Regions from separate parts of the Paenibacillus sp. URB8-2 genome, predicted to be linked through region 1. Evidence: predicted binding sites of a transcription regulator. Region 1 holds the regulator's gene; the other holds the start of a gene.
What was found. Region 1 encodes CtsR, which represses protease genes until heat stress. Its sites were predicted from a motif close to ATGGTCAATAAAGGTCAAACA; they were not measured.

Region 1 (16,256 bases):
AGGCAGACAATAGATTGGGCAGCGATGCCCTCGCCTCTTCCGGTAAAGCCAAGTTGCTCCGTGGTGGTCGCCTTCACGTTGACCTGAGACGGCTGCGCCTCCAGCGCCCGTGCGATAATCTCCGCCATTTGCGGAATATAGGGCGCCATCTTCGGTTTCTGGGCGATAATGGTAGAATCGACATTTCCCAGCCGGTAGCCGCGTTCCTTGGCCAGCCCCCAGACATGCTCCAGCAGCTTCAGGCTGTCCGCATTCTTGAAAGCGGGGTCCGTGTCAGGGAAATGCCGGCCAATATCGCCTAGCCCCAGCGCGCCGAGAATGGCGTCGCTGATCGCGTGCAGCAGCACATCGGCGTCCGAATGTCCCAGCAGCCCCTTTTCGTACGGAATGGTTACGCCTCCGATGATGCATGGTCGTCCTTCGACCAGCTGATGCACGTCAAACCCTTGTCCTACAGCGATCATGCTTGTCCCTCTCTCCTTGAGCGTTACTGTAAATTCCGCATATTCCAAATCATCGGGCGTTGTAATCTTAATGTTGCCGTAGCTTCCTTCCACTACCGCTACCGGTATTCCTGCCCGCTCCGCGAGGCTGGAATCGTCAGTGCCTACAAATCCTTCCCTGTCCGCAGCTTCATAAGCTGTCCTCAGCTCTGACAGACGAAAAGTCTGCGGGGTCTGAATCGCCCACAGACTGCGCCGGTCCGGCGTCGAGAGTACTCCGCCCCGATTGTCCACCAGCTTGATTGTATCCTTCACTGGAACGGCTAGGACGGACGCTCCCGTCCGTCTCGCTTCTTCGTAACAAGACTCAATGTCCGCCGGACGCACAAAAGGCCTGACTCCGTCATGGACCATTACCCATTCCGTACTCAGTTGCCCCAGTCCGCGGTATACGGAGTGCTGCCGCTCGGCGCCTCCGGCTACGATGGCTTTTACCTTGCTCAGCCCATATTCTTCTGTCCATTTCCGGCAGCGGTCCAGATCCCCAGCTCCGGTAACGAGCACAATCTCGGAGATCAGTGCGTGCTGCTGGAATACTTCCAGCGTATGCACAACAATCGGTTTGCCCTGTAGAAGCAAATACTGCTTGCTCTCTTCCGTTCCCATGCGCGTTCCTCTGCCTGCCGCCACGACGACGACGCCGACACTGTTTGCCATTCTAGTATGCTCCTGTCCACTTAATTCACGTATATCCCCATCATAACGCGTTTGGCGGGCATTTCCAAGCCTGACGGCGCTTTCGGAGCGTCCGCCGGTGTCAGTTGGAAGGGACTCGAACGGAAATAAAGAAGGCGTTCAAACGGTTCACCGTTCAAACGCCCCGGCGCTACTGCGCTTTTTCCAGAAGCTTCGGCTTGGCAAAAATCATCCGTCCCGCCGATGTCTGCAGCACGCTGGTCACGAGTACCTCCATCGTACTGCCGATGAATTCGCGGCCGCCCTCCACTACGATCATGGTTCCGTCATCCAGATAAGCGACGCCCTGACCATGCTCCTTGCCGTCCTTGATTACCTGGACGATAATTTCCTCGCCCGGCAGCACAACCGGCTTCACCGCGTTGGCCAAATCATTGATGTTCAGCACGGAGACGCCCTGCAGCTCGCATACTTTGTTTAAATTGAAGTCGTTGGTCACGACTTTGCCATGCAGTACCTTTGCCAGCTTCACCAGCTTGCTGTCCACCTCCGAGATTTCCTCGAAATCCCCTTCGTAGATCAGCACCTTAACATCCAGCTCTTTTTGAATTTTATTGAGGATATCCAGGCCTCGGCGGCCACGGTTGCGCTTAAGCAAGTCGGATGAGTCCGCTATATGCTGCAGCTCCTCCAGTACGAATTCAGGGATGACAATCGTTCCCTCGATAAAACCCGTCTTGCAGATATCCGCGATCCGGCCGTCGATAATGACGCTCGTATCAAGAATTTTGTGCTCCTCTGGCCCCGGGCCTTCCGGCTCCTCAGCCTGGCCGAACCTGCCGGTTGCCCACAGCGCGCCCAGCTCTACCTTTTTTTCCAGGCCGATCCGCAGTCCAAGATACCCCAGACCCGCCGTGACCGGCACCTGAAGAAGCTCGCCCGCCTTTCCAAGCCACGTCATGCAAGGATAGAGCAGCAGCGACAGCAGCAATCCTCCGAGCAGCCCCGTCGTCCCGGCAGCCAATTCATCCATCGGCACCCGCGAGCAGTACAGCGCCGCCTCCCGTAGTCTTGCTTCCGCCCAATCTGCGCATAACGCCACCGCAAACAAAAAGATAATGGCACCCAGCACCGCAAACATAAGACTTCCTTCAAGCGGCAGGCTGTCTCCCAGCCGGGTCATGCCTTCCGGAAAATCCCGCTCTGCCGCATGATACAGCGAATAGCCGGCCCAACCTCCGCATAACGCGGCAAATAATAAAATCCATTTTTTCCACATGGTTTACGCACCTCCTTTAATCTCACGCCCTATCCCCCAGTATGTTCCAATTTTCAGGACGGTAATCGTGGGAGGCCCAATTTTTTAGCGAGGAAAGACAAAGTGGCGGCTTGTCGCAATTTGCGGCTTTTTACCCGGTTGAAAAGGAGCTTTTGCGTAGCATATAATGAACTCATTCAAGAAGAAACGGCTTCGCCGTCTTTTCAGGGGCGGCATCCGTTTCTCGCTTATACTTCACGAAACGGGGGGAATGGATATGAGCGCACCAAGTTTGCAGGCTTTTCAGGACCAAGTTTCCGAGCTGCTCCTCAGACACCGCAGTCTGCTGGACGTGCTGTCCAAGAACGATCAAAGCAGCGCCTCGGTCAACCGCGCCGTCGTCAAAGCGATCACGGAGTGCGGCTGCATCGAGCTTCATGCCACCAAGCAGGTATTCGAATCCGGCGTAAGTCTGGAGAAAGCCAAGGAAAAGGCGGGAACCCACGTTCAGGGAGAACTGTGCGAGAACTGCCGCGAAGTTATCGGTTCCGAGCTTGGCCGGGAGCTGTTCTACATGTCGGCGATGTGCAATTTGCTTGGAATCAATATGGACGAGGTCGTCGTAAAGGAATCGCAGAAATGCGCAACGCTCGGACTGTTCAACTTGTCGTAAAGGCCGGATGATGCCGTCATTATTCCGTATACAACCCGCCGTAAAAAAAAAACAAGAGCCGGTTACCACAGCATTCAAGCGTGGAACCGGCTCTTTATTAAAATTCGGCATCTTATCCGTTCTTGGAATGATACGCCTCTTCGTCCGAACGATGTCTTCTGTTGCGGCGACGGCGTCTGGCTGCCAGTCTGTCAAAGTTCTGCTTTAAGCCGTACAAGGCGTACAGGGCCAGCAGGACAAAAATCATTTTGGAAATCTGCTCGGGAAAAACAACAGCAACCGCGACGGCGATCACAATTACGACCGGCGCTCCGATGACCGCTTTTTTCGGCAAGCCGATCTTTTTGAAATTCGGATACTTCACTGTGCTGACCATCAAGTACGACAGCAGCAGCGTAGCGACAATCATGAAAGGAGGCGATACATCCTTATGGAACAGGGACAGCGTAGCCAGTACGCCGCCGGCTGCCGGAATAGGCAGGCCTATAAAGTAACCGGGAATGCCCGGACGAACGTTGAAACGGGCCAAGCGAAGCGCGCCGAACATCGGGAAAATGGCTGTAACCGGCCAGGCCAGTGCATTATTCAAATCGTGCAGGCTAGTCACGTACATGATGAGAGCGGGTGCGACGCCAAAGGAAACGACATCCGACAGCGAGTCCAGCTCTTTGCCGAATTCGCTCTCCGCGCCAAGGGCACGGGCTACGCGTCCGTCCAGTCCATCGGCAAGCATTGCGATGATAACCATAATCGCCGCCATGCCGATTTTACCGTCGAGCGCCATCATGATGCCGAACATTCCGAGCAGCAAATTGCCCAACGTAAATAGACTCGGAATCGATTTTTGTATCATTTCGTCACCTCTATATTATTCGATCAAGTCTTCAATGTCTCCAACAATACGTGATTGTATGATATTTACATTTGCCTGTCAATAAGAACTTGCTTTTGCAGCCGTTTTAATCCGTCCTGGATCCCCCGGGCCCGCGCTTCCCCGATTCCATCAACCTCATCCAGGTCCGCTATGCTCGCTGTCATCAGATTGGGCAGCATTTCAAAACGTTCCACCAAATTATGGATGATGACATTGGGCAGCCGCGGAATTTTGTTAAGCAGCCGGTAGCCGCGAGGTGTGACAGACTCTTCAGAAGTCACCGCAGTGACGGAAAAACCGAGCAGCCGGGCAATATGATTGTCGTCCATCAGTTCGTCATCGCTCGCTCGCTTCAGGCCGGCAATGATTTCGCGGATTTTATCCTCTTCCTCTTCTCTTGCATAGTCTCTGTATAAAAGCCAGGCTTCTTCCTCGGTATTCCCAACCAGTTCTTCCATCTGCATGCTGATCAGGCGCCCTTCGTTGCCGAGCTCTGTGATGTAGCGTTTGATCTCCGTCTTAATCCGGAGCACCATCTCCACGCGCTGGATAACGCCGACCACTTCAGGCACGCTTACAATGCCCTCGTATTCGGAGGCGGACAGGTTCGTCAGCGATTGGTTAAGCACCGCCTTGTACTTCTCCAATGTCTGAATTGCCTGATTGGCCTTCGTCAAAATGACGCCGATGTCTTTGAGCGCATAGCGGATGGAGCCCTGATAGAGCGTGATGATATTGCGCCGCTGCGAAATGGAGACGACCAGCTTCCCGGTCTGTTTTGCAACCCTTTCAGCTGTCCGGTGGCGGATTCCGGTCTCGATCGAGGAAATCGATGAATCGGGAATCAGTTGGGTGTTGGCGTACAGGATACGTTTTAGATCTTCGCTTAAAATGATCGCGCCGTCCATCTTGGCCAGTTCGTATAAATAGTTCGGCGAGAAATCGCAATTGATGGAAAAGCCTCCTTCCACCACCTCCATGACCTCGGGACTGTAGCCTACGACAATCAGCGCGCCCGTCTTGGCCCGCAGCACATTTTCCAATCCATCCCTAAACGATGTGCCCGGTGCGGCTAGCCTGAGCAGTTCGTTCATATTTTCCAATTGGTGGTCTTTCATTTTTCTGCCCCCTAATCTAACGCGACCGCTAATGCGTCTGCTACAGTATTCACTCCGATAATCTGTATATCCTGCGGATGCTTCCAGCCCTTCAGGCTCTTCTCGGGCATAATGACCCGCCGGAACCCCAGTTTGGCCGCTTCTTTGACGCGCGTTTCCGCTCGGGAGACGCCTCTTACTTCACCCGTTAGCCCGACCTCTCCGAAGAACACATCGTACGCCTTCGTCGGGATGTCACGAAAACTGGAAGCAATGCTGACCGCAACTGCCAAGTCAATGGCAGGCTCATCCAGCTTCACCCCGCCCGCGACATTCAGATAGGCATCCTGATTCTGCAGGAACATGCCCATCCGCTTCTCCAGGACGGCTATAATAAGCGCCATCCTTTGGTTATCAAGTCCGGTGGACATCCGCCGCGGGGAAGGAAAATGCGTGGCGGCAACGAGCGCCTGCAGCTCGACCAGTACCGGCCGCGTGCCTTCCATACTGGCTACGACCGTGGAGCCCGCTACTCCAAGGGGCCGCTCGGACAAGAATAGCTCGGACGGATTTTCAACCTCGGACAAGCCGATTTCGCCCATTTCGAAAATGCCGATTTCATTCGTCGAACCGAAACGGTTCTTGACCGCCCGCAGCAGCCGGTACGTGTGATGGCGCTCGCCCTCGAAATACAACACGCAGTCGACCATATGCTCAAGCATCCGGGGCCCGGCAATTGCTCCTTCCTTGGTCACATGACCGACCAGCACGGTGGCGATGCCGCGAATTTTGGCGATCCGCATGAATCTTGTCGTACATTCGCGAACCTGCGACACGCTTCCCGGCGCACTTGTCACTTCAGGCAGAAACACCGTCTGTATGGAGTCGATAACCAGGAACTGAGGCTGAATGGCCTCAATCGCTTCCTCGATCGATTCCATATTCGTCTCGCACAGCACATACAGTTCGGATGACAACGCCCCGAGCCGGTCCGCCCGCAGCCGGGTCTGACGTACCGATTCTTCTCCAGAGATATACAGCACTCGCAGTCCCTGCGTAGTCAGCGCATGGGAGGTCTGCAGCAGCAGCGTCGATTTACCAATGCCGGGATCGCCGCCGACGAGCACCAGCGAGCCTGGAACAATCCCTCCGCCCAGCACCCGGTTAAGTTCGCCGATGCCGGTTAAGATGCGGGGTTCCTGATCACTTTCTATATTTATGATGGACTGGGGCTTTTCTTTACTATGAAAAACGGGAGTATTCATCCCCTGTGTTTTGACTACGCTTTCCGTTTCTTCTACCATGCTGTTCCAAGCTTGGCAGCCCGGGCATTTTCCGAGCCACTTCGGTGACTCGTATCCGCACTCGGTGCAGTGAAATTTCGTTTTAGTCTTAGCCATAAACTCTCCTTCGGACAGATTAACCATGCCGCCATTTCTTCAAATCGCGGATATTTTCCTGTCAATCAAAGTTTACCATTTAAGGGCTGTGAACGAAAGAGCAATTGGGAAATGGAAGGATTCCAATTAAAAAGAAGAGCCCCTTCCTTAATCGGAAGCAGGCTCTCCTTACTATGGTTGCCTATATATCACTTCAGGCCGTAATCTTATTCTCCGTCCTTCTCCAGCGATACCGGCTCTTTCTTGCTCACGGACAGTTCGCCGTTCTCTTCATCGATCTTCAGCAAATCGCCCTTGGCGATATTGCCTCTCAGCATCTCCTCGGACAGGCGGTCCTCAATATGCTTCTGGATCGCGCGGCGCAGCGGACGTGCGCCGAAGGCTGGATCAAAGCCTTCTTTGGCCAGGAAAGCTTTCGCGTTGTCCGTCAGCTCGAAGTCGACGTCATATTCACGCAGCCGCTTGCGCAGCTCTTCGGACATCAGTGTAACGATCTGTGCGATATGCTTCTCTTCCAGGGAGTGGAAGACGATGATCTCGTCGATCCGGTTCAGGAACTCCGGACGGAAGCTCTTCTTCAGTTCGTCCATGACCTTGCCTTTCATGCTGGAGTATTCAGCCCCGGCATCCTGCACGGCGGTAAAGCCGAGCGTGGAATTCCGTTTAATTGCTTGCGCACCGACGTTCGAGGTCAGAATAATCAGCGTATTGCGGAAATCGACCACGCGTCCTTTGGAATCGGTCAGACGGCCGTCTTCCAGCACTTGCAGCAGAATGTTGAATACTTCAGGGTGGGCTTTCTCGATTTCATCGAGCAGGACCACCGAGTATGGCTTGCGGCGTACCTTCTCGGTAAGCTGTCCGCCTTCCTCATAACCGACATATCCCGGAGGCGCCCCTACAAGGCGGGAAGTGGAGTGTTTCTCCATGTACTCCGACATATCGATACGGATAACGGCGTTCTCGTCGCCGAACATCGCCTCGGCGAGCGCGCGTGCCAGCTCCGTCTTACCAACCCCGGTAGGGCCGAGAAAAATGAAGGAGCCCATCGGACGCTTCGGATCTTTCAGACCGGCGCGTGCCCGGCGGATGGCCCGACTGACCGCTTTGACGGCTTCATCTTGGCCGATTACCCGATCATGCAGCAGAGCTTCCATATTAAGCAGGCGTTCCGTTTCTTCCTCTTTCAGCTTGCTGACCGGAATGCCGGTCCAGCTTGCCACCACTTGGGCGATATCCTCAGGCGTAACCTCGGAATCGGTACGGCCTTGTTTCTCTTTCCATTGATTCTTCGTTGTATCGAGCTCTTCACGGATTTTTTGCTCCGTATCACGAAGGGCAGCCGCTTTCTCGAACTCCTGACTTTGAACAGCGGCGTCTTTTTCCTTGCGGATATCGTCCAGCCGCGTTTCCAGTTCTTTCAAATTCGGCGGAATCGTGTAAGAGTTCAGTCTTACTTTGGAGCCCGCCTCATCAATAAGGTCGATCGCTTTGTCCGGCAGGAAACGGTCGGTGATATAGCGGTCGGACAGTTTCACCGCCTGAACGATTGCCTCATCCGTAATTTTCACACGGTGATGGGCTTCATAGCGGTCACGCAGGCCGTAAAGGATTTGAACGGCTTCATCCGGAGTAGGCTGATCTACCGTGATTGGTTGGAAACGACGTTCCAGAGCCGCATCCTTCTCGATGTACTTACGGTACTCGTCCAGCGTTGTCGCGCCGATGCATTGCAGCTCGCCGCGGGCCAGCGCGGGTTTCAGGATGTTGGAGGCGTCAATCGCGCCCTCAGCTCCGCCTGCACCGATCAGCGTATGCAATTCGTCGATGAAGAGCACAATGTTGCCCGCCTGGCGAATTTCGTCCATGATCTTTTTGAGACGATCTTCGAACTCACCGCGATATTTGGTGCCGGCAACGACTGAGCCCATATCCAGCGTCATTACACGCTTGTCGCGCAGTGTTTCGGGAATCTCGTTATTGATAATCTTTTGCGCCAGGCCTTCGGCGATCGCCGTTTTACCTACCCCTGGCTCGCCGATCAGCACCGGATTATTCTTCGTCCGGCGGCTCAGCACCTGAATGACGCGTTCGATCTCTTTGCTGCGCCCGATAACCGGGTCCAGATGACCGTCTTTGGCATAAGCCGTCAGGTCGCGGGCCAATCCGTCTAGCGTCGGTGTGCTGACATTGGACGGGCCGCCGCTGTGGCTCGAAGCGGACTCGCTGCTGCCGAGCAGCTGCAGAACTTGCTGGCGAGCCTTATTCAGGCTGATTCCAAGGTTGTTCAGGACGCGTGCCGCTACGCCTTCTCCCTCGCGAATGAGTCCGAGCAGGATGTGCTCCGTGCCAACGTAAGTGTGACCCAGCTTGCGGGCTTCATCCATCGACAGCTCGATAACCTTTTTGGCGCGTGGAGTGTACGCGATGTTCGTCGGCTGCTCTTGCCCTCTGCCGATCAGCGTTTCAACCTCATCCTGAATTTTTTCCAGGCCGAGGCCAAGAGCGATCAATGCTTTGGCGGCGATGCCGTCGCCCTCGCGGATAAGTCCTAGCAAAATATGTTCTGTGCCGATATTATTGTGTCCCAGCCGAACGGCTTCTTCCTGTGCCAGCGCAAGCACTTTTTGCGCGCGTTCCGTAAATCTGCCAAACATCATAAGTCTGCACCTCCATAAATAATAAATATTTATAATTAATGTGTGGTCCCCAACGTTTCCCGGAGCAGCTTCGCCCGGTACATATCGCATTCGGTTGAGCTCAGCTTATCGCCAAAGATGTTCTGCAGAAATCCAGGCTGCGTCTTGACGTTCAGCTCATTGAGCACCGAGATGGATGGAGCTTTCAGAATTCCCAAATCCAAGCCGAGCCGTACATCCGACAGACGCTGGGAAGCTTCTTTTAGATCCATTACGGCCGCATAAGACAAAATGCCGTACGACCGCATGATACGGTCAGTGATCCGGAGCGCGGAATCCGTCAGCAGCCGCTGGCGCGCATTGCGTTCATGCTCGATAATCTGGATAGCCACACTGTGCAAGTTGTCGATAATTTCCGCTTCGGTCTGCCCCAGTGTAATCTGGTTGGAAATCTGAAAAATATTCCCGGCGGCTTCGCTGCCTTCCCCGTAAATGCCTCTCACCGTAAGCCCCACCTGATTGACGGCCGAGAGAATACGGTTGATCTGCTTGGTCATGACAAGCGCCGGAAGATGCATCATAACCGAAGCGCGAAGACCTGTGCCGACATTGGTCGGGCAGCTGGTCAAATAGCCTCTTCTGTCATCAAAAGCGTAATCAATCGACGATTCGAAAATATCATCGATGGCGGTAGCCCGTTCCCAGGCCTCGCGAACCTGAAATCCGGGAAACAAACATTGAATACGAAGATGGTCTTCTTCATTTATCATGATGCTGACCGACTCGTCTTCATTCAGCAGCACCGCTCCGCCGCGGGAGTCATTGGCAAGGTTGGGACTAATCAGATGCTTTTCAACCAACACCTTCTTATCCAGCTCCTCCAGCTCGTCAAGCTTAAGCAGCTGAAATGAGCCGTATCCCGTTTCCTGGTCCTGATCAATTACCGGAGTCAGAACATCCAAGACTTCCTCGGCCTGGCTCTTCGTTGCCAGAAGAGGAAAAGGGTGATGCTGTATATTGCGGGCGATGCGCACACGGCTGCTGATTACAATCTCGGAGTGGCTGCCACCGCTGCGCATCCATTCGCTGAGCGCTTGTTCGGTAAACCGGAGATTTGGCATCGGGCATTCCCCCTATATATCTTAAGACTTTACTCTTGTGCAATTTCTTTTTCAAGTTTGCGGATCTGATCCCTGATCTCGGCTGCTCTTTCGAACTCCTCCTGCACGATGGCTTGCTGCAGCTGCTCCTTCAGTTCATCGATTTGCCGCCTAAACTGAATTCGCGCTCCGGCACGTTTAGGAATCTTGCCGACATGGCTCGTGCTGCCGTGCACTCTTTTGAAGAGCGGGTCGAGGCCCTTGTCAAAATATTTGTAACAGGAACTGCATCCGAAGCGCCCGAGCTTGCTGAACTGCCCGTAGGTCATGCCGCATTCCTCGCAGCGAACGTCTTGAACCGTCGAAGCAGCGGCGGATTTCCCTTTGCCAGCAGCCTCCAGATCCAGTAAGCCGGAAAGCAGGCTGTGAATGGAGAAACCGCCGGACGTACCGGGAATCAATTCTCCTTTTTCCCTTGCACAGCTCTCGCAAATATGAAATTCCGTCTTCTCTCCATTCACAATCTTAGTGAAATGAAGCGTAGCCGGTCTTACACCGCACTCTTGGCAAACCATTTTACGAAACCCTCTTTCTCACACCGATTTATTTGCTAAGCAATGAGATCAGCATCGCCTTCATCATCTTGGAACGAATCTCGTCCCGATGGGGAAGCTTGACCGCAATGCATTCACGCGAAATGGCGGCGCGCATAAGGCAGGCTTCGCGTCTGGTCATAAAGCCGGCTTCTTCAAGCTGATAAATGAGTCCCTCAGCCGTGCTCTGGTCGATGCCCGAGCCGATAGTTTGGTTAAGGTGCGTATGCAGCGCAGAGTGCTGCGGAAGCTCAATACGCTGAATGCGGATATATCCGCCACCGCCGCGTTTGCTCTCCACCAAATAGCCCTTTTCAAGTGTAAAGCGGGTGCTGATTACATAATTGATCTGGGAGGGTACACAGGAGAAGTGGTCTGCCAGATCGTTGCGTTGAATTTCTACTGTGCCTTCGGGACTTTCATGCAAAATATTCTTCAGATATTGTTCAATGATATCAGAGATATTGCGCATCACTCATCCTCCAGATTACGAGCTTGCAGATGCAGCCGATGGCACCGTTCCATTTCTGGCCTAAACCTTTAAAGGAACTTTAACCAAAGTGCAAAGAGCCGAATCCCGTATAAAACCGGCTGGCAAGCCTGGATTAAGATTCCGTTCAAGCTTTACTAGTGTGGCCCAAACTGTACACCGCATACTTGAAAAAGAATAAACGGGAACGATTAAGTAATCACCTGCTGCATGCTCTGTTGACTTTGACTTTCTTTGACTTATACCTTATTATAGCATATTCTCACGGAAAGCCAAGTCTTTGATCAGAAAAAATCAAACAATGCCGTTTGAGCGCGCGGAATCCGTTCTTCCAACCATGTCACTGCCAATATATTACCCGTAAGCAGCCCGGCTTGATACATTTCCATCGGTCTTTTATATCCAAGCAGCATGGCGGTCAGCGTTCCGATGCCGCAGGCGGCCGCTTCCTCTCCGGGGTCACTCTGGAGTGCGTGAATCGACGGCTTACCGTAACCATCTGCGCTGAGGTTCCAAAGTCCATCATTCCAGGACGCAAGACTGTCCGCGATAGAAAGGGTTATTCCTCCTGAGCGGCCGGTGGCGCAAAATGACAATTGTTCGACAAATTCCTTAACGTTCACAATACGGGCCATAAAATAAGGATGATTTTCCTGCGTGATCCGAGGATCGGGTAGCAGGAACGGTAGATTGTCATCCGCAGGCACCATTTTTAGATGCGCTTGAGTTATCATCGAATCATGATTGGCAAAATAGTTCCACAATCCGCTGCGGGTGCGCCCATTTGCATATACGAATTCGTCGATTATCAGTTCCCGGTTCTGGATTTTATAAAGCGCATAGCCCTCCGGCTCTCCTTCTTGCGAATAAAAGACGGCAATATGCCCGTCATCGTCCAGCACGGATTTCTCCCACCAGTCCTTGTCCCTTACGAGTGTTCCGTTATAGTTGGAAGCAAACTTCCGGTACAGGGCATCCAGAATATCAATATCTCCCTCATCACGCTTGACTCGTCCTTCCACTTGAACCTTCGCCGGAAATTTAGCGGCAGGAATCGTATACTTCTTATACTCACAGTACACTTCCCACCCGAATTTGCGGTAAAAAGGGACATTGAACGGATGCAGACAGGACAGCGTCTGACCGGCTTCATTCATCTTCATAAGCGCATGGGCCAAAAGCTTGGCCACCAGACCTTGTCTGCGATTTTCCGGCCATGTCGCCACTCCGGCGATGCCTCCCATAAGCAGAGGACGGCCTTGTATGTAGGATTGAAACGGCAACAGCGTAAATTTCGCGCCTAGACCGTTATCATCAAAAATGCCCCAAACACGCTCGGGCTTAAATCTCTCTTTTGCCTTCTCCCGGTCTTCTGGCGAAAGCTTATATTGAAAAGCATACTCGGAAAGACTCAGACTTGTGTCAAACTCATCAGAGCGAAGCTGACGGATTTCCATACATTCACCTCAATATAAATAGGTTATCATGAGTTTGTCAGACGCCGAGGCCTTTGTCAAATCGGAAATGCAGCGTAGGATATTGGACATTTTTTTCAGCAATGAAAAAAGGTTGTTCCTTTATCATCAAAGATGAAATGGAAACAACCTTCTTCTGATCAGATACATAATTCACCTGACTACTACAGTTAAGAATACAAAAAACCACTGCTGAAATTCAGCAGTGGTTCATGTGCTTGGCGGCGTCCTACTCTCCCAGGACCCTTCGGTCCAAGTACCATCGGCGCTGGAGGGCTTAACGGTCGTGTTCGGGATGGGTACGCGTGGAACCCCTCCGCCATCGCCACCAAACGGGCATTTGCTTGAACAAATGCATACATCAGGTTTTCAGCATCGCCAAATGCTGATAGCAACTTCTGTTTACCGCAACTGCTAGAGCTGCACTCAACAGAATCCTTGCTCCCTGAAAACTGGAACCGAAACGAATCTTGCGTTTAATTTGGATAAGCCCTCGACCGATTAGTATTGGTCAGCTCCATGCATTGCTGCACTTCCACCTCCAACCTATCTACCTCGTCGTCTTCAAGGGGTCTTACTAATTGGGAAATCTCATCTTGAGGGGGGCTTCACGCTTAGATGCTTTCAGCGCTTATCCCGTCCGTACGTAGCTACCCAGCCATGCTCCTGGCGGAACAACTGGTGCACCAGCGGTACGTCCATCCCGGTCCTCTCGTACTAAGGACAGCTCCTCTCAAATTTCCTACGCCCACGACAGATAGGGACCGAACTGTCTCACGACGTTCTGAACCCAGCTCGCGTACCGCTTTAATGGGCGAACAGCCCAACCCTTGGGACCTACTTCAGCCCCAGGATGCGATGAGCCGACATCGAGGTGCCAAACCTCCCCGTCGATGTGGACTCTTGGGGGAGATAAGCCTGTTATCCCCAGGGTAGCTTTTATCCGTTGAGCGATGGCCCTTCCATGCGGTACCACCGGATCACTAAGCCCGACTTTCGTCCCTGCTCGACTTGTTGGTCTCGCAGTCAAGCTCCCTTCTGCCTTTGCACTCTTCGAATGATTTCCAACCATTCTGAGGGAACCTTGGGACGCCTCCGTTACGCTTTAGGAGGCGACCGCCCCAGTCAAACTGCCCGCCTGACACGGTCCCCGCACCCGTTTAGGGTGCCAGGTTAGAACCTAGATACGATCAGGGTGGTATCCCAACGGCGCCTCCACCGAAGCTGGCGCTCCGGCTTCTAAGGCTCCCACCTATCCTGTACAGATCGTACCCAAGTTCAATATCAAGCTGCAGTAAAGCTCCATGGGGTCTTTCCGTCTTGTCGCGGGTAACCTGCATCTTCACAGGTATTAAAATTTCACCGGATCTCTCGTTGAGACAGCGCCCAAGTCGTTACGCCATTCGTGCGGGTCAGAATTTACCTGACAAGGAATTTCGCTACCTTAGGACCGTTATAGTTACGGCCGCCGTTTACTGGGGCTTCGGTTCACAGCTTCGGGTTTAACCCCTAACCGCTCCCCTTAACCTTCCAGCACCGGGCAGGCGTCAGCCCGTATACTTCGCCTTGCGGCTTCGCACAGACCTGTGTTTTTGCTAAACAGTCGCTTGGGCCTTTTCACTGCGGCCCCCTCGGGCTATTCACCCTACCGAGGCACCCCTTCTCCCGAAGTTACGGGGTCATTTTGCCGAGTTCCTTAACGAGAGTTCTTCCGCGCGCCTTAGAATTCTCTTCTCGCCTACCTGTGTCGGTTTGCGGTACGGGCACCTTCTCCTGGCTAGAGGCTTTTCTTGGCAGTGTGAGATCATGACCTTCGCTACTGTAATTTTCGCTCCCCATCACAGCCCAGCCTTAATGGTGTACGGATTTGCCTATACACCAGCCTCGCTGCTTGGACGGACATCCATCAGTCCGCGTCACTACCCTCCTGCGTCCCCCCATCGCTCATAGCGGATTACGGTGGTACAGGAATATCAACCTGTTGTCCTTCGACTACGCCTGTCGGCCTCGCCTTAGGTCCCGACTTACCCTGAGCGGACGAGCCTTCCTCAGGAAACCTTGGGCTTTCGGCGGATCAGATTCTCACTGATCTTTTCGTTACTCATACCGGCATTCTCACTTGTATGCTGTCCAGCTGTCCTTACAGTCAACCTTCAACCCACATACAACGCTCCCCTACCCCTGATGCATACGCATCAAGCCATAGCTTCGGTGGTGTGTTTAGCCCCGTTACATTTTCGGCGCAGAGTCACTCGACCAGTGAGCTATTACGCACTCTTTCAATGGTGGCTGCTTCTAAGCCAACATCCTGGTTGTCTGTGCAACTCCACATCCTTTCCCACTTAACACACACTTGGGGACCTTAGCTGATGGTCTGGGCTGTTTCCCTTTTGACAATGGATCTTAGCACTCACTGTCTGACTCCCGGTGCATCAGTAGCTGGCATTCGGAGTTTGACTGAGCTTGGTAACCCTTGCGGGCCCCGCACCCAATCAGTGCTCTACCTCCAGTACTGTTAATCACCGAGGCTAGCCCTAAAGCTATTTCGGGGAGAACCAGCTATCTCCGAGTTCGATTGGAATTTCTCCGCTACCCCCACCTCATCCCCGCACTTTTCAACGTGCGTGGGTTCGGGCCTCCAGTGCGTGTTACCGCACCTTCACCCTGGACAGGGGTAGATCACACGGTTTCGGGTCTACGCCCACGTACTTAAGTCGCCCTATTCAGACTCGCTTTCGCTGCGGCTCCGGCTTCTCGCCTTAACCTTGCACGTTAAACGTAACTCGCCGGTTCATTCTACAAAAGGCACGCCATCACCCCTATAACGGGCTCTGACTTCTTGTAAGCACACGGTTTCAGGTACTATTTCACTCCCCTTCCGGGGTGCTTTTCACCTTTCCCTCACGGTACTGTTTCACTATCGGTCGCCAGGGAGTATTTAGCCTTGGCAGATGGTCCTGCCGGATTCATACGGGGTTTCACGTGCCCCGCACTACTCGGGATCCGTCTCGGAGGGAACCAAATTTGGGCTACAGGGCTTTTACCTCTATCGCGGGCCTTTCCAGACCTCTTCACCTATCTTGTTCCTTTGTAACTCCATGTGAGACGTCCCACAACCCCAGGGAGCAAGCTCCCTGGTTTAGGCTGTTCCGCGTTCGCTCGCCGCTACTGACGGAATCACTCTTGTTTTCTCTTCCTCAGGGTACTTAGATGTTTCAGTTCCCCTGGTCTGCCTCCACCTACCCTATGAATTCAGGTAGGAGTGACTGTGCATTACCACAGCCGGGTTTCCCCATTCGGACACCCCCGGATCAACGCTTGCTTACAGCTCCCCGAGGCATTTTCGTAGTTCGCCACGTCCTTCATCGGCTCCTGGCGCCTAGGCATCCTCCGTGTGCTCTTAGTAGCTTAACCACATGTTTTCCCGTTAGGGAAAATCATGAACCACTATTCACTTCACTTGATCAATCGCTTGACACAAGTTCAGCTAAAAGATGTTCTAAAACGCAATTTTCGTT
Region 2 (16,256 bases), 710 kb from region 1:
GCGGCAGCGACCTCGTAGGCGCTCATTTCCGGCTGCAGGTCGTACGTTGCCACCTTCGGGGAGTTGATCAAAACACGGGTCTCTCCCGGCAGTTCGACGTCGCGTCCGCCGCTGAAGAAGAACGTTACGTGCGGATACTTCTCGGTCTCCGCAATGCGCAGCTGCTTCTTGTTGTTCTGAACCAGCACTTCGCCAAGTGTGTTGTCCAGATTCTTCGGTTTGTAGGCGACATATCCCTGAACGGTTTCGCTGAACGTGGTCAAGCAGACGAAATGAAGATTTTGCGGGAACAATAGGCCCCGATCAAAGCCGCGGAAATCCGCGTTCGTAAATACTTGGGACAGCTGAATGGCACGGTCCGGACGGAAGTTCAGGAATACGACGGAATCGCCGCTTTCCACAGTCGTTACCGGTTTGCCTTCTTCGTCCACGATCACGCAAGGCTCAACGAACTCATCATACACGGAATTCTGGTACGAAGCTGTGATCGCCTGCAATGCGTCCGTAAATTTCGGTCCTTCGCCGTAAACCATGGCGCGGTAAGCCTTTTCTACCCGATCCCAGCGTTTGTCGCGGTCCATTGCGAAGTAACGTCCGGATACCGTAGCGATTTTGCCTACCCCTACTTCTTCAATCTTCGCAATAAGTGATTGAACGAACTTCTGGCCGCTGTCCGGCGGGACGTCGCGACCGTCCATGAAGGCGTGGATGAACACGTCGTTCAACTCTTCCTTCTTGGCAAGCTCAAGCATGGCGAACAAGTGATTGATATGGCTGTGTACCCCTCCGTCGGATACCAGCGCGTACAGATGCAGCTTTTTGCCGGTCGATTTGGCGTGTTTTACCGCTTCCACCAGCGTTTCATTCTCAAAAAACTCTCCGTCGCGAATGGACTTATCGATGCGGGTCAGATCCTGGTATACAATCCGGCCTGCGCCGATGTTAAGGTGTCCCACTTCGGAGTTGCCCATTTGACCTTCCGGAAGTCCTACGGCTTCGCCGCAGGCGGTAAGCGTCGTGTTAGGGTATTGCTTCAGGTAGCGGTCGTAGTTAGGCTTGTTGGCCTGTGCGACGGCGTTGCCTTCCGCCGTGTTACGCAGACCGAAACCGTCCATAATAATCAGTGCTACCGGTCTAGGTGCAGACATTACTTCGCCCCCTCAACCAACTGGATGAAGGAAGCAGGCTGCAGACTTGCACCGCCGACGAGAGCGCCGTCAATGTCGCTTTGGCCCATATATTCGGTAACGTTCTCCGGCTTCACGCTGCCGCCGTACTGGATACGGATAACTTCGGCGGTTGCTTCATCATAAAGATCCTTGATCAGGCTGCGGATGTAAGCAATAACCTCATTGGCATCCGCCGAAGTGGAGGATTTGCCGGTACCGATAGCCCAGATTGGCTCATAGGCGATAACGGTTTGGGCTGCCTGCTCCGCACTAAGACCTTGGAACGCGCCTTCGGTTTGTACTTTGCAGACTTCCTTCGTTTGGTCGGCTTCACGCTCTTCGAGCTTCTCGCCTACGCATACGATTGGAGTAATGCCGTGGCGGAATGCCGCATGCATCTTCTTGTTCACGATTTCGTCCGTTTCACCGAAGTAAGCGCGGCGCTCGGAGTGGCCGAGAATGACATAGTCTACGCCGAGATCCTTCAGCATAACGCCGCTGATTTCACCCGTGTAAGCACCATTATCCTCGAAATGCAGATTCTGGGCGCCGATCTTGATGCTCGTGCCTTGAGCCGCTTTCGTCAGAGCTGGCAAATTGGTGAATGGAGCGCAGATTACCGTTTCTACGCCTTCTACTTCCGCCTGGCCTTTAACCTCGGCGAAAAAGCTTTCGGCTTCCGGAACCGTCTTGAACATCTTCCAGTTGCCAGCAATGATTGGTGTTCTACTCATAGCAAAGCTTGCCTCCCTTTATACGTCTTACTTGTCGTTCAGCGCCACTACACCAGGAAGAGCCTTGCCTTCCATGAATTCAAGCGATGCGCCGCCTCCGGTGGAGATATGGTCCATTTGATCGGCCAGCTTGAACTTCTCAGCCGCAGCTGCGGAGTCGCCGCCGCCGATAACGGTGTAGCCTTCGGTTTTCGCGCAGGCTTCAGCAACTGCTTTCGTGCCTTCTGCGAAAATATCGATTTCAAATACGCCCATCGGTCCGTTCCAAACGACCAGCTTGGAGTTCTTGATTACATCTGCATACATTGCGGCGGTCTTCGGACCGATATCCAGACCCATCCAGTCTGCAGGAATTTCAGAAATGTCTACGGTCTTCGTGTTTGCGTCGGCACCAAATTTGTCGGCCACAACAGCGTCAACCGGCAGCAGAAAGTTCTTGCCGAGCTTCTTTGCTTTTTCAATAAAGCCAAGTGCGGTATCGATTTTTTCTTCATCGAGCAAGGATTTTCCGACTTCGTGTCCTTGAGCTTTGGTGAAAGTATAAGACAGCCCGCCGCCGATCAGCACGTTGTCTGCCAGCGTCAGCAGGTTGTCGATAACGTCGATCTTGTCTTTAACCTTCGAACCGCCGATAATCGCGGTGAAAGGACGCTCCGGATTGGACAAGGCTTTGCCCAGTACGTTCAATTCCTTCTCCATCAGAAGTCCAGATACGGCCGGCAGATAATGGGCGATACCTTCGGTCGAAGCATGCGCACGGTGCGCCGCGCCGAATGCGTCGTTAACGAACAGATCGGCCAGTTCGGAGAACTGCTTCGCAAGCTCCGGATCGTTCTTCTCTTCACCCGGGTAGAAACGGACATTCTCAAGCACGAGAACGTCGCCCTCATTCAATTCGGCGATTTTCGCTTTTACCGCTTCGCCAACCGCTTCGTCAGCTTTGGCAACCGGTTTGCCCAGAAGCACGGACAGACGCTCGGCAGCCGGAGTCAGACGCATGGAATCGACGAATTGGCCTTTAGGACGGCCCATATGGCTCGCCAGAATGATTTTAGCTCCATTTTCGATCAAATATTTGATCGTCGGCAGCGTCTCGCGGATACGCGTGTCGTCGGTGATTTTGCCATCTTCCAGCGGCACGTTGAAATCCACGCGGACAAATACGCGTTTACCTGTTACTTCTACATCACGGACACTTTTTTTGCTCATGACTTTTAACCTCCACACCCGGAATTGTTCCACTCTTGGAATACAGGGGCACCGCATAGAGTTTGCATCAAGAAGAAACGGCTGCGACCTTCTAAAGGACGGCATCCGTTTTTCCGAAAGAACTATAACATACGATTAGGCGAAATATGCTGCGATTGTCTTGTATTTCGGAAAAGAGCGGAAACAATAAACTGCTGTTTCCGCTCTATGGATGATGCTATTTAAAATCTTTAAATTATTTAGTCAGTTTTGCGAAGTGTTCCAGCGTACGAACGAGCTGAGCAGTGTAGGACATTTCGTTGTCGTACCAAGCTACAGTCTTAACGAGCTGCTTGTCGCCAACGGACAGAACTTTAGTTTGCGTAGCGTCGAACAGGGAACCGAAAGTCAGGCCTTTGATGTCGGAGGATACGATTTCGTCTTCCGTGTAGCCGTAAGTTTCCGGATCGGAAGCTTCTTTCATTGCCGCATTAATTTCGTCTACCGTTACGTTCTTTTCCAGAACAGTAACCAGCTCTGTCAGGGAACCTGTAGGTACCGGTACGCGTTGAGCAGCACCGTCGAGTTTGCCTTTCAGCGCAGGAATAACCAGGCCGATTGCTTTTGCAGCACCAGTGGTGTTAGGGATAATGTTCTCGGCAGCTGCGCGGGCGCGTCTGAAGTCGCCTTTGCTATGCGGAGCGTCCAGCGTGTTTTGGTCGCCGGTGTAAGCATGGATTGTAGTCATCAGGCCTTCAACAACACCGAACTTATCGTTCAGAACTTTGGCCATAGGAGCCAGGCAGTTCGTTGTGCAGGATGCGCCGGAAATAACGGTTTCGGAACCGTCAAGAACGTCGTGGTTAACGTTGTATACAACAGTCTTCATTTCGCCTGTAGCAGGTGCGGAGATAACGACTTTTTTCGCTCCGCCTTTCAGGTGAAGCTCAGCTTTTTCTTTGGAAGTGAAGAAGCCTGTGCACTCCAGAACGATATCTACGCCCAGGTCGCCCCAAGGCAGTTCTTCAGGGTTGCGGTTAGCCAGAACCTTAACTTCTTGGCCGTTCACTTTGAAGAATCCGTCATGAACTTCAACTTCGCCTTGGAATTTGCCTTGAGTTGTATCATATTTCAACAAGTGCGCCAGCATCTTGGCATCAGTCAGGTCATTGATTGCTACCACTTCGATACCTTCCACGTCTTGAATCCGGCGGAATGCGAGGCGGCCAATACGTCCAAATCCGTTAATACCTACTTTTACAGTCATTGAATAGTTCCTCCTAAATTTCGTTTTATTTATTCAAGACAAGCCTTAGGCTTATCAAGACAACAGGTTTAAGTATAAAGCATAATAAATGCTAATGCTCGCCGTAATGCGGAATCTGCTCGGATGCGGCGTTATATTCGTCAATTTCCCTGACGATTTCGGCCGCTGCGGCTTCATCTATGACGAGTATGTTCTCTTGGCCGAACCGCAGCACGGCGTGAATGGCTTTGGCTTTCCGCTTGCCTCCGGCTATGCCGATGACGATCTCCGTCCGAATGATATCCTCAAGGCGGAGTCCCATGGTCAACATGGAATGGACCACCTTGCCCTGCTCGTTAAAGTAGTGACCGAAGGATTCGGCAACGGCGCCCGCGCTCTTGATCTTGCTGACGGTCTCGTCGTCCAGTCTTCGGCGGCGGGTCATTTCCACAGCATCTCCGATTCCATGCACAATAATTCTCGAACGGCGGATAATCTGTACAATTTCCGAAATGTTCGGTTCGTGAGCCAGCGACTGATAGGCATCCTCGCTGAGCAAGTCGGGCACATGCAGCAGCCGGTAATGCGCTCCTATCCGCTTGGCCATCGTCGAAGCGATGGTATTCGCCTGAAATTCAACGCTTTCTCCTAGTCCGCCTCTTGCTGGAACGATCAAAGCGTCCCGGTAAGACAAGGACATTGGAGCGGTCATCTGCTCCGCCAATTCGGACAGCGTCGAGCCGCCTGTGACAGCAATCGTGTCGTCGGTGCGCAGCACGCTCAGCAGCGCTCTGGCTCCGGCTCTCCCAAGCTCTCTCTTGGTAAAGGGCGAAGCTTCACAATCGCCCGGCACCACGACAACCTTCTTCAAACCGTAAGTCGAACGAATTTTCTCTTCCAGATCATCAAGGCCAAACAAGCTTTTGGCCACAGGCTCGAGCAAGTCAAGCAGTTTCCGTCCGGCATCGCTGATCCGCATGCCAACACTCTCGATCTCGATGAGCCCCTGCGACTTCAGAAGGTCCGTTTCCGCACGAAGCACCCGCTCAGTCATATCAAGCGAAGCGGCGAGCGTTCTGCGGCCGATAATATCCGACAACAGGATCTGATGAAGAATCGTATACCGTCTTTTGAGGGTTTCCATGAGGTCAGGCAGAAGCTGCTTTTGGATTTCCAATAAGTTACGCATGCTTTCACTCCTGCAACTTCGTCTTTCACTTCTTCCCCTTCTCTATGGTCTTAAAACGTCCCGGGTTAACTTTTTAAGTCCCACCAATTATTCTACCCAAATATTGCCCTGAGCGCAAGGGCTCCGAAACTAGAATTCACAACCTCTTTTCTTCTTATGCATGGACATTCGCATTGTTTTCGCGGAGAATCGGTGCTGTTGACCTATAAAATGAATCGGGAGTTGCAATGCTCCGAATTTTATATTATAATAATTTCTGTTGCGCCCGTGGTCCAATGGATATGACGTAGGCCTCCGAAGCCTGAGATCCAAGTTCGATTCTTGGCGGGCGCGCCACATTATTTCTTTAACCAAACCTTGAATGTTTAACCCAAGCGCCATGCGATGGCGCTTTTTTTTATGATGAGTTTGACTTTCTTTGACTTTTTGTTTGAATTTGTTTATCATGTGGGTAATACGGTAACAGTAAAAAATGAAGCTGTACGAAATCCATTTTTGAAGATCTAATTCAAGGAGGTTTTCCACGTGAGTTACATTCCTATGGTCGTAGAACAAAGCAGCCGCGGCGAGCGGGCGTATGATATCTATTCCCGCCTGCTGAAGGACCGCATCATTTTCCTTGGAACTGAGGTTAATGACGTGGTAGCCAATTCCATCATCGCACAAATGCTCTTCCTGGCCGCCGAGGACCCGGAGAAAGATATTTCCTTGTACATTAACAGTCCAGGCGGATCGATCACCGCTGGCATGGCGATTTTCGATACGATGCAGTTCATCAAGCCAGACGTATCCACCATCTGCGTCGGTCTCGCCGCTTCCATGGGCGCATTCCTGCTCAACGCCGGAGCGAAGGGCAAACGCTACGCGCTGCCGAACAGCGAGATTATGATTCACCAACCGCTGGGAGGAGCCCAAGGACAAGCTACGGATATTGAAATTCGCGCCCGCCGCATTCTGAAAATGCGCGACAAGCTGAACAAGATTTTGGCGGAACGTACCGGCCAACCGCTTGAGCGCATCGAGAAGGACACGGATCGCGACTATTTCATGAGTGCAGCGGATGCGGCCGAATACGGCCTTGTCGATAAAGTCATCGAAAAACCGGCATCAATCGGCGCATAACACTCCCGTTAAACTTTCATAAAAACGCAAACCCCCTTTGTCCATGATCACGGGCAAAGGGGGTTTTTACGTCTTCAATTTGGGCTCAGGCTTCCATATCCGATCGACTGCAGCCGATCCGCAATGACGCGGTATCCTTTTCCATTAGGGTGAAGATGGTCGATGGAAAGCAATTCCCGCTCGTATCCGGCAAACGCTCCGTAAATATCCGCAAAGCCGCATACCTTGCTATTGTACTGCGCCATTAGGCGGTTGAACTGCCGGACCCAGCCCGAGGCCTCTGCCACCCGGGGATACGGATTGTATAATCCGACAATCCGGATAATATAAGGCTTGCCGGCTCCCGCCTTCGCATGGTGAATCTGTCCCATGATGCCGGCAAAATGCCTCCGGGATTCTTTCAGGGCATTTTGATAAACAGAAGACGGCGAATTAGACTGTCCCCCGGCCTTGGCGGCATGGATCAGATCATTGCCCCCGATCGAAATCGTGATAAGATCCGCCTCTCGAAGTGATTGGCGAAACTGCGGGTTATAACTAACAAGCTTCTCCAGTTCGGCTGTAGTCAAGCCGTTGATTCCAAGGTTCGTATAGGCGACAAAAGTACGGAGCGAAATCTCAGACATCCGCCGGTACACAGGAACAAAGCCGTTGCCCGGCATCGCTCCGAAGCCGGTCGTCAGCGAATCGCCGATCGCCGTATAGTTGTATACCATGACATTCTCCCTCCCCGCTATATGGCTCGGTCACCATTCAGCATATGAACGGCAAGCCGTACTCGTAACGGGAGAATATCCAGTGTCAAAAAACTATTTTAAACCGGCGAACGGACTGCTTCCGTCCGGCAGCAGTTCTTTAAAGGCGAAAGTGAACTCCGGAAAGCCTTCGGCATACGGGGTATATTCATATAATTGAAAGAAGAGTACTACCCGGCCGTCTTTAAGATAAAAGTATTTCTCGGTATTCAGGCCGTTAAAACCGCCAAAATAGCCTTCGTCTGCCTTTAACAGCCTGCCGACCTTCTCGTTCAAAAGCTTTTTGTAGTTCGGATTGGCTCCAAACAAGTCGCCCAGAAGCAGACGCTTGCCGTCCTTAAGCGAGAAAGTGAAGGCTTGGCGCAATGTCATTCCGTGAGCGCCTCCGGTGTAGCCGTACTGGCTCATGACCAGGCTCAGGACGCCGTCCTGGTTGTAGGTTACCACGTATTTCGAGTCGAATTCATACGGACGGTCCTGTTCGCTTTTTTCAGCTATCGCCGTGTCGGCACCGGCGGCAAAGCTCATAGCAGCTTGTTTTAGAGTATCGTTAATGCTCTTCTGCGCAGAGGCTTCCGCAAGTCCCGAAATCTGCGGGTAATCCAGTTGGATCGTTGCTCCATCGGCCTCCTTGGTATACGTCTCCGTCGTTACCGTCAGTTTGTTCAGCGGCCGGTGCATTACATTCAATCTGCCGGAGGAAGCGCTAAAGTCTCCAAGGTAGCCCAAATAATCACTGAGCAGACCAAATGGAACGTAAAGACGGTTTTTAAAGTTGCGGCCCTCATACTCGTTGATAAAGTAGCCGTTAACCGCAAGAGAGATTCCATATTCGGAAACCATCAGCTTGGCCTGGCGGATTCCCTGTCCGAGGGTATAGCTATTCTCCGCCTTGTCATAGGTGATCGGCAAACCCAGTGTATTTTTAAGAAAAGTTACAGGGATCCATATCTTTCCCTCCCGGAAAATGCCCTGCTGCGAAGTAAGGGTTCCATTGAACTTCAAGGCAACCCGAGAATAATCAGCCTTAGCCTTAACCGGCGCCGCTTCACCCGTTGCTGCAGGAAACACCGTCCCACCCAGCAGCAGCCCGGCCGCAATCATTCCAGCTCCCCATGTGCGTACAAGCTTGTTCGTCTTGTTCATGGTATAATTCTCCTTTTCCGCTCCCATTTATGTGATTTCGTTGCCCACACTTTCCATTATATAGATGGCAGCGCGACAGCAAAGAGGCCTTTCCGCCCCCAAGCATGCGACAAAAGCCTCTCTATGTCTGTCTATTGGATACTCCGCCCTGCTAGTTTAATTGATACATGACGCTAAGCTGAGTCGTAATCTTCACTTCTCCCGGCTGGACTGCGGTACTGGCGGCGCTATCGGCGGCGCCGTACATCATTTTGGCGTTCTGTTCATATAATATCGGGCCCGCGCCCCCATCGTTCTGGCTGACGGTCAGCACCTGTCCAAGCGTTCTCTTGGCGGCTTTGGCAATCGCGGCCGCTTTCACGTCGGCGTTGGCCATCGCCTTCTCAATCACCTGCGCCTCGAAGGCCGAAGTGTCTTCCACCGCAAAACGGGCATTGCCGATATTGTTGGCGCCCGCCTCGGAAGCCGCATCGAGCAGCGAGCCCACCTTGGTCAGATCGCGGTATGCAACCTGCAAAACATGATGCGCGTTATAGCCTTTCACTTGCTGGCCTTCCTTATCGTTGTACGTATAGTTCGGCTGTACGAAGAACTCGCTGGTTTGAATATCTTTATCACTAATACCCCATGTATTCTTGAGCAGCGCTGTCAATTTTTGAATTTTTGCCCCATTGGACTTCTGGGCTTCCTGGGCGGTTTTCGCCGAAGTATCGACTCCGATCGACAGATAGACGATATCCGGCTTCATCGACAGTTCTCCTTTGCCCACGACACTGACGATATTCTTCTGCGCCTCTTCGGCGTAAGCCTTCTCCGGCTGCTTTAATCCACCGCTGAGCGCAACTCCTCCCACCATTAAGCTTCCTGCAACGAATACTGTCAGGACCGACTTGATCCATCCCTTCATTTTTGCCATCCTCCTTTATTGGATTTGCGTGACTAACGATTGTACCTACTAGACGAGAAGGCCTGGCAAATGTTGCACGGGGACAAAAATAAAAAAAGCCCTCAAAGGGCTTTTTGGTCATACCATAAATAGGGCTGTGCTGCGGATACTGTTATTGATTCTCCAGCTCTTCCTTGCTGACAAGGCTCGTCAACGCGGTTACGGCCTGATCGGCATCCGCGCCTTCCGCGCTGATATAAATCTCCGTGCCGGAGCTGATCGCAAGGCTCATAATCCCCATAATGCTTTTGGCGTTAACTTTTTTATCGTCTTTTTCGACGAAAATCTCAGATGAGAACTTGTTGGCTTCCTGCACGAACAATGCTGCCGGCCGAGCATGGAGCCCCGTCTTCAACCGGACGACTACCGGGTGCTTTGTCATGAAACGCTTACCCCCTAATTAAGATGTGCCCAAAAATTTCACAGTAAATTTTATCATATTATATCATTATAACCTAAACGACACTAGAAGAAAATAATCATTCGCCTCGAAGCTTCTCCGCCAACTCGTCGATCTTGCGCAGTCGATGGTTGACGCCGGATTTGCTGACGCTTCCTTTCAGCATTTCACCGACTTCCTTCAGATTGATATCGGGATGGGCCAGCCGGACCTCCGCCACTTCACGCAGCTTGTCGGGCAGATTCTCGAGTCCCATTTCCTTCTCCAGAAACTTGATGTTCTCAATCTGGCGCACCGCCGCGCTGATCGTCTTGTTGAGATTGGCGGTCTCGCAGTTCACAATCCGATTGACGGAGTTTCGCATGTCGCGCATAATGCGCACATCCTCGAATTTGAACAAGGCCTGATGGGCGCCGATCAGGTTCAGGAACTCGATGATCTTCTCGCCTTCCTTGATGTAGAGGATGAATCCCTTCTTGCGCTCGATGCAGCGGGCGTTAAGATGAAACTCCCCCGCCAGCTCAACCAGCGCCTTGCAGTGCTCCTCATACATGGAGGCGATCTCCAGATGGTATGACGAACCTTCGGGATTGTTCACCGAGCCTCCCGCCATAAAAGCGCCGCGCAGGTACGCGCGTTTGCAGCAGTTCTTGTGGACAATGCTGTCGTCAATGCCGTCCGTAAACATGAAGCCCTCCGAGACGATTCTGAGGTCGTTCAGAATTTCCTCCACACGGGCGGGGATTCGGACGATATAGACGTTATTTTTCTTCAAACGCATTTTTTTACGCACGAGAAGCTCGGTATGAACCTGGTAATATTTCTTAAGCAAGGAATAAATCCGCCTTGCAATCGCGGCATTCTCTGTTGAGATGTCGAGGACGATCCTTTTGCTTGAAAGCTGCACCGATCCGTTCATCCGGATCAGCGCGGACATCTCCGCTTTCTCGCAGCAGGGGCCGCTCTCGACCATCGTCAGTTCTTTTTTGGTTAGCGCCGCAAAAGACAAGGTTCTCACCTCTTTCGTGTTATCCAATCCTGAACCAGTTGATAAATATGATGGCTCAGCTTATCCGTATCATGCCGCAAATAGGTGCGGAATAAAACCAGTTTGTCGGCAATAAGCTTATAGCGCTGATCATCTATGGCTTTCGTGTCCAGTCCGACTGGACGCGCCCCTTGTTCAGCGTATTTGCGCTGCACTTCGGGCGGAATCTCGCCATTATTAACGATGACATAATCGAACAAATGCATTCCGATATGATCGTACACGGCCTGCAAATGGTCGCTTACCGTATAGTTATCCGTTTCCCCCGGTTGGGTCATCACGTTGCAGATGAACATCTTGACCGCGTTAGAGGCTACAACCGCCTCCGCCAGCTTCGGCACAAGCAGATTCGGCAAAATGCTGGTGTACAGGCTGCCGGGACCGAGCAGAATGGCATCGGCGGACCGGATCGCCTCCAGCGCCTCCGGCAGCGGCTCGACATCGGGCGGGTCCAGAAAGACCCGCTTGATTTTGCCCCCGGCTTCTGGAATCTTGGATTCTCCCTTTACGACCGTGCCATCCTCCATCTCCGCACTCAGCACCACCGCTTCGCCGGCGGCCGGCAGCACCCGCCCCCTCACGGCGAAGACCCGGCTCAGTTCCCGGACGGCGGTGACGAAATCGCCGGATATATCGGTAAGCGCGGCCAAAATCAGATTGCCGAGACTGTGCCCGGCAAGGCCCTCTCCGCTGCTGAAGCGGTACTTCATAATGTCGGCCATCAGCGGCTCGACATCGGCCATCGCCGTCAATACGTTGCGGATATCGCCCGGCGGCGGCATTTGCAGCTCGCTGCGCAGGATGCCGGAGCTACCGCCGTCATCGGCCACCGTTACGATTGCGGTAATATCCAGCGGCTTTTCTTTCAAGCCGCGAAGCATAACGGACAGGCCGGTGCCGCCGCCCATGACGACGATTCGCGGACGCTGTCCCGGTTGTTCAGCCACGATTAGATCCCTTCTCTCCTTAATGCCTGTCGCGTTCGGCATCCCGGTGGCTGACCGATACGGTTTCCGTCTCGCTTACCCCCAGCATTTTACCCAAATATTCGGAAATGGCCACAGAGCGGTGCTTTCCGCCGGTGCAGCCGATGCCGATGATGATCTGGGCCTTGCCTTCCTTGCGGTATTGGGGAATCAGAAAATGCAGCATATCGAGCAGCTTCGTCAGAAATGCCTGCGTCTCGGGCCACTTCATTACATAATCATATACATCGCTGTCTTGTCCCGTGTGGGGCCGAAGGTGGTCCACATAGTGCGGATTAGGCAAAAAGCGGACGTCAAACACAAGATCCGCGTCGATTGGAATGCCGTATTTGAAGCCGAAAGAAGTGATATTGACGGAAAGCGTGCTTTTCCCCAAATGGGAGTAACGGGAGACAATCTTCTCCTTGAGCTGGGCAGGCTTCATACTGCTCGTATCAATAACCTGCGTGGCCGAATTCTTAAGCTCCTCCAGCATATTGCGCTCCAGCCGGATACCGTCGAGCGGCATGCCCTTCGGAGCAAGCGGATGACGACGCCGGCTTTCTTTGTAGCGCTGCACCAGTACGGAATCGGTGGCGTCCAGAAACAGAATCTCGCAGCCGATCGTAAAATGATCCTTGATCAAATGCAACGATTCCGACAGGGCGGTGAAAAACTCGCGGCCCCGCAGGTCAATGACGAGCGCCACTTTCGCGATTTTCCCTTTGGACTGCTCAATCAGCTCCGCGAATTTGGGGATCAGGACGGGCGGAAGATTATCGACGCAGAAAAATCCAAGATCTTCGAGGCTCTGCACGGCGATGGTCTTGCCCGCTCCCGACATTCCGGTAATAATGATCAGGGTGTCCGCAGCCGACGGAATATTCTCCTCTTCGGTCATTAAGCTTCCCTCCCTAGAATTAGTGTATGAATTATTTCAGTTTCCTAAGAACGCAGCAGAAGGCCGGCCGCTCCGACAATACCCGCATCGTTTCCGAGGAGCGCGGGGATAATTTTTACGTCCTTTTGAAGCGGATCGGGCGCCAATTGCGCGTACACTCGGCGAATTTCCTCAAACAGGATTTCACCGGCCTTGGATACGCCGCCGCCGATGATGAACACCTCGGGATTCAGCACGGCAGCGACCGCCGCCATCGACTTGCCGAGGTAAAATGCGGCCCGGTTTATGATACGCAGCGCCACTTCGTCCCCGGCTTTGGCCGCATCGAATACTTCCTTGGCGGCGATTTTTTCCTCCGCCGCAAGCGTTGTGCGGTCGCCCCGCGCTACCGCGTCGGTCGCCATACGAATGATGCCTGTCGCCGAGGAAACGGTTTCCAAACAGCCCATCTTCCCGCAGCCGCACTGAATCGCTTCCAGATCAGGAACCACGGAAATATGGCCGAGCTCGCCGGCAAGGCCGGAGAATCCTTGATAAATTTTACCGTTTATAATAATGCCGCCGCCGACGCCGGTCCCCAGCGTATAGCATACGCAGTTCTCGATGCCCCGCCCGGCACCGCTCCAAGCTTCGCCAAGCGCCGCCACATTGGCATCATTGTCTATTTTGACGGGCTTGTTCAAGCGATCTTCCAAAATGGAACGAATCGGCACGTCTCTGAATCCTATGTTAGGCGCAAGAATGATAATGCCTTCACGAATGTTCGTGAAACCGGCTACTCCCGCTCCAACACCGACAAGCTGATCCCATTCATAAGGTGAATCAGCGACAATTTGACGCACGTACTTTTCGATGTTGTCAATGACGGTATCGACACCGTCCTGGGTTCCAGTAGGCCCTTCATAGGTGTGAAGCAAATGACCTTCGTCATTGCAAATGCCCACCTTAATTGCGGTTCCGCCCAAATCCACGCCTACGTAGATATTTTCCGACATGTAACAAGCCACCTTCTTCTAAACTAAAATAGTAAATCCCACGTTACCCACTATAATAGAAGCGTTCCCTGCGGTCAAGGAAAGGCGGCACACCCGGGTCGGAGGCGACCGCCAAAGTCCGAAAGTTGTATAAAAAGGAAAAAGAGTGCAGAAAAACCACCCGCCTTGCGGCAGATGGCCAGCCTACCCTCCGAGCAGCGGGGCCTGTGCCCGCTCTTCATTATTATTTGCTGTTCACTCCGGCACCCATTCCTCCTCCGGCACCGACATACAGTAGCCGATTTCGGCGCTTGCCTTGGCAATGCCAAGCCATTCCTTTTCCGTTAGTATCTCAAGCGCCGCCGGAAGAAGAACCTGCTCTTCCTTATAGATCATTTCGTTGACTTCCCGATTCATTCGGGACAGCACTTCGCCAACCTCTGTTTTGCGGCCTCTATAAGGCATAAGCATGGTTCTGGCGTCCTTGATCATGCTGCGGATAGCGTCATCGGCGCCCCACATGACGGAGGACGTCCCATAGGCTCCGTGCTTCTTCAAATAAGGAAACAGCAAATCCTCCTTGCGCCGGTAGTGCTTGTCGAGATCAAACAGCAGAGCGAGATCATCCAGCAGCTTACGGGCATTCTCAGGGCTGTCGTTCTTTTGGAACTTGTTCGCGTGAAGCTTCAGCTTAAAATTGACGAGACGCTCGACATCCCGGTTTTCCCGCTTGAATGTGTGTACAGGATGCCCCGGCTGATCCTCAGGCTTCGAAAAACGGTGAATCTCCTGGACTGTACCCTGAAAAACGGCTTCATGCACGGCGCATAGACGCCGAATTTCAACCGCAGGAACTCCATCTTCCTTAATCAGCGCATTCTCCATGGCCGCGATCTCGAACACGTTAATTCCGGCCACCGCTTCCTCGAACCTCGCCTTCACCTCGTCCACCGACTTGCCCGCATGCAGATCCTCGATAACCTCTTTCAGCATTTCCCGGCGGCGGCTTTCCTGCGAGACTTCCGTTACAGGCCGGCTAATCTGTTTGCTCATGCGTTCTCTCCCCTTTTTTCGAAAAAATGTGCTGTCCGTCTTCTATGCCGCAGACCGTTTTGAGCGGAACCTGCCGCACAGCTCGTTGTCCTAATTGAGAATTATTCTCATTGTATCATAGGGGGAACAGCATATTTTATGATGTGGGTCACAGGTTGGACCGGCCTTTCCAGTCGCGTCACAACATTCTGCGCATTCTTTTAAAAGCCAAGGACCAAAGAGCCCCTGTTACGCGCCGCATCGGCCTGCTCCTGCCGTTCTCGGCCTCCTGCCTTCTCCAATGTCCGTCCGCCAGAGATTCAAGCTTAAGCCGGTCCTTCTCCATCAGCATTTCCGCGATTACAGGATGAATCATAGGTGATCCCGCCCCTTTCTTTGCCAGATACTTACATCCGGATGTTACTTTTAGTATACCTTTTCCAAAAGGGGTAAAAAGGGTATAATCCAAATTATCTGCTTCACCTTTTCCACTGACCAAAGGGGGTATGCCTTTGCTGGCCGCTCTGCAATTTTTTGAGCTGAGATCGTCCTACGTTGACCGGGAGCTGAACACTCCCTTTCCAACCACGATTCAAGCGCTGACCGACATATGGCACTGCACGCCGCGCAACGTTAAAATGGTCCTCCGCAAGCTGTCGGATCTCGGATGGATCAGCTGGCAGCCGGGGCTTGGCCGGGGGAATTCCTCCATGCTCGCTTTTCTGGCCGACGCGCAAGATATCCTGCTTGAGGAAGCCACAATCCAAACGAATAAAGGCGATGTCAAAGGAGCGCTTGAACTGATCGACCGTTTCGGCGAGTCCGCGCAGGTCAAAGACCGGTTTCTGGAATGGCTCTCGGGCGGAATGGGCTTTACCCGGACCCTGGTTACCGACACAATGCTGGATATACTCCGGTTCCCCGTGCAGCGCTTCATTGTGACGCTTGATCCCGCTTCGATCTATTTTGCCTTCGACTCGCATATTATCGGGCATATTTTCGATACGCTAGTTGAGTACGACCCGACCACCGAAACCTTTCGGCCTTCCATCGCCCACTTTTGGGAAAGCTCGCCGGACTGCAGCGAATGGATCATCCATCTGAGAAAAGGCGTCAGCTTCCACCACGGCAGGGAGGTAACGGCAGAGGACGTCATCTACTCCTTCAACCGGCTGCGGCTGAACCCGGATCTATACGAGCATAGCTGGTTGTTCGCGGGGATCGAGGATATCCATATGCTGGACCGCAGGACGGTCCGTATCCGGCTCAAAGAGCCCAATTACCTCTTCCTGCACGTCCTTTCCGTCAAAGCGTCGTCCATTCTTCCCGCAGACCTGTGCGGGGCGGACGAACCGGCCTTTATGAAACAGCCTTTGGGAACCGGATCGTTCAAGTTGACGCGTTATGATGAGAGCGTATGTATATTGGAGGCTTTCTCCTC

Region 2: a site for CtsR is predicted at 5,932-5,952, ahead of clpP (ATP-dependent Clp endopeptidase proteolytic subunit ClpP). Genes of this name have one in related genera too.

The regions. Positions count from the first base shown of each region.
Region 1 is NZ_AP023239.1:5,041,868-5,058,123, forward strand. It holds gene ispF (2-C-methyl-D-erythritol 2,4-cyclodiphosphate synthase) at 1-464, opposite strand, end outside; partial or broken gene ispD (2-C-methyl-D-erythritol 4-phosphate cytidylyltransferase) at 489-1,160, opposite strand; gene PUR_RS23460 (PIN/TRAM domain-containing protein) at 1,330-2,418, opposite strand; gene PUR_RS23465 (nucleoside triphosphate pyrophosphohydrolase family protein) at 2,675-3,070, shown strand; gene pssA (CDP-diacylglycerol--serine O-phosphatidyltransferase) at 3,183-3,923, opposite strand; gene disA (DNA integrity scanning diadenylate cyclase DisA) at 3,989-5,062, opposite strand; gene radA (DNA repair protein RadA) at 5,074-6,441, opposite strand; gene clpC (ATP-dependent protease ATP-binding subunit ClpC) at 6,648-9,101, opposite strand; gene PUR_RS23490 (protein-arginine kinase McsB) at 9,137-10,201, opposite strand; gene PUR_RS23495 (protein-arginine kinase activator protein McsA) at 10,231-10,755, opposite strand; gene PUR_RS23500 (CtsR family transcriptional regulator) at 10,784-11,245, opposite strand; gene PUR_RS23505 (GNAT family N-acetyltransferase) at 11,548-12,720, opposite strand; rRNA gene rrf (5S ribosomal RNA) at 12,955-13,071, opposite strand; rRNA gene PUR_RS23515 (23S ribosomal RNA) at 13,220-16,152, opposite strand.
Region 2 is NZ_AP023239.1:166,364-182,619, reverse strand. It holds gene gpmI (2,3-bisphosphoglycerate-independent phosphoglycerate mutase) at 1-1,148, opposite strand, end outside; gene tpiA (triose-phosphate isomerase) at 1,148-1,903, opposite strand; gene PUR_RS00905 (phosphoglycerate kinase) at 1,931-3,112, opposite strand; gene gap (type I glyceraldehyde-3-phosphate dehydrogenase) at 3,348-4,358, opposite strand; gene PUR_RS00895 (sugar-binding transcriptional regulator) at 4,450-5,526, opposite strand; tRNA gene PUR_RS00890 (tRNA-Arg) at 5,788-5,862, shown strand; gene clpP (ATP-dependent Clp endopeptidase proteolytic subunit ClpP) at 6,052-6,648, shown strand; gene PUR_RS00880 (GDSL-type esterase/lipase family protein) at 6,723-7,364, opposite strand; gene PUR_RS00875 (PdaC/SigV domain-containing protein) at 7,458-8,549, opposite strand; gene PUR_RS00870 (SIMPL domain-containing protein) at 8,701-9,456, opposite strand; gene PUR_RS00865 (HPr family phosphocarrier protein) at 9,608-9,877, opposite strand; gene whiA (DNA-binding protein WhiA) at 9,975-10,904, opposite strand; gene PUR_RS00855 (gluconeogenesis factor YvcK family protein) at 10,910-11,851, opposite strand; gene rapZ (RNase adapter RapZ) at 11,910-12,809, opposite strand; gene PUR_RS00845 (ROK family glucokinase) at 12,854-13,804, opposite strand; gene PUR_RS00840 (DUF438 domain-containing protein) at 14,039-14,836, opposite strand; gene PUR_RS00835 (hypothetical protein) at 15,015-15,191, opposite strand; gene PUR_RS00830 (ABC transporter substrate-binding protein) at 15,328-16,256, shown strand, end outside.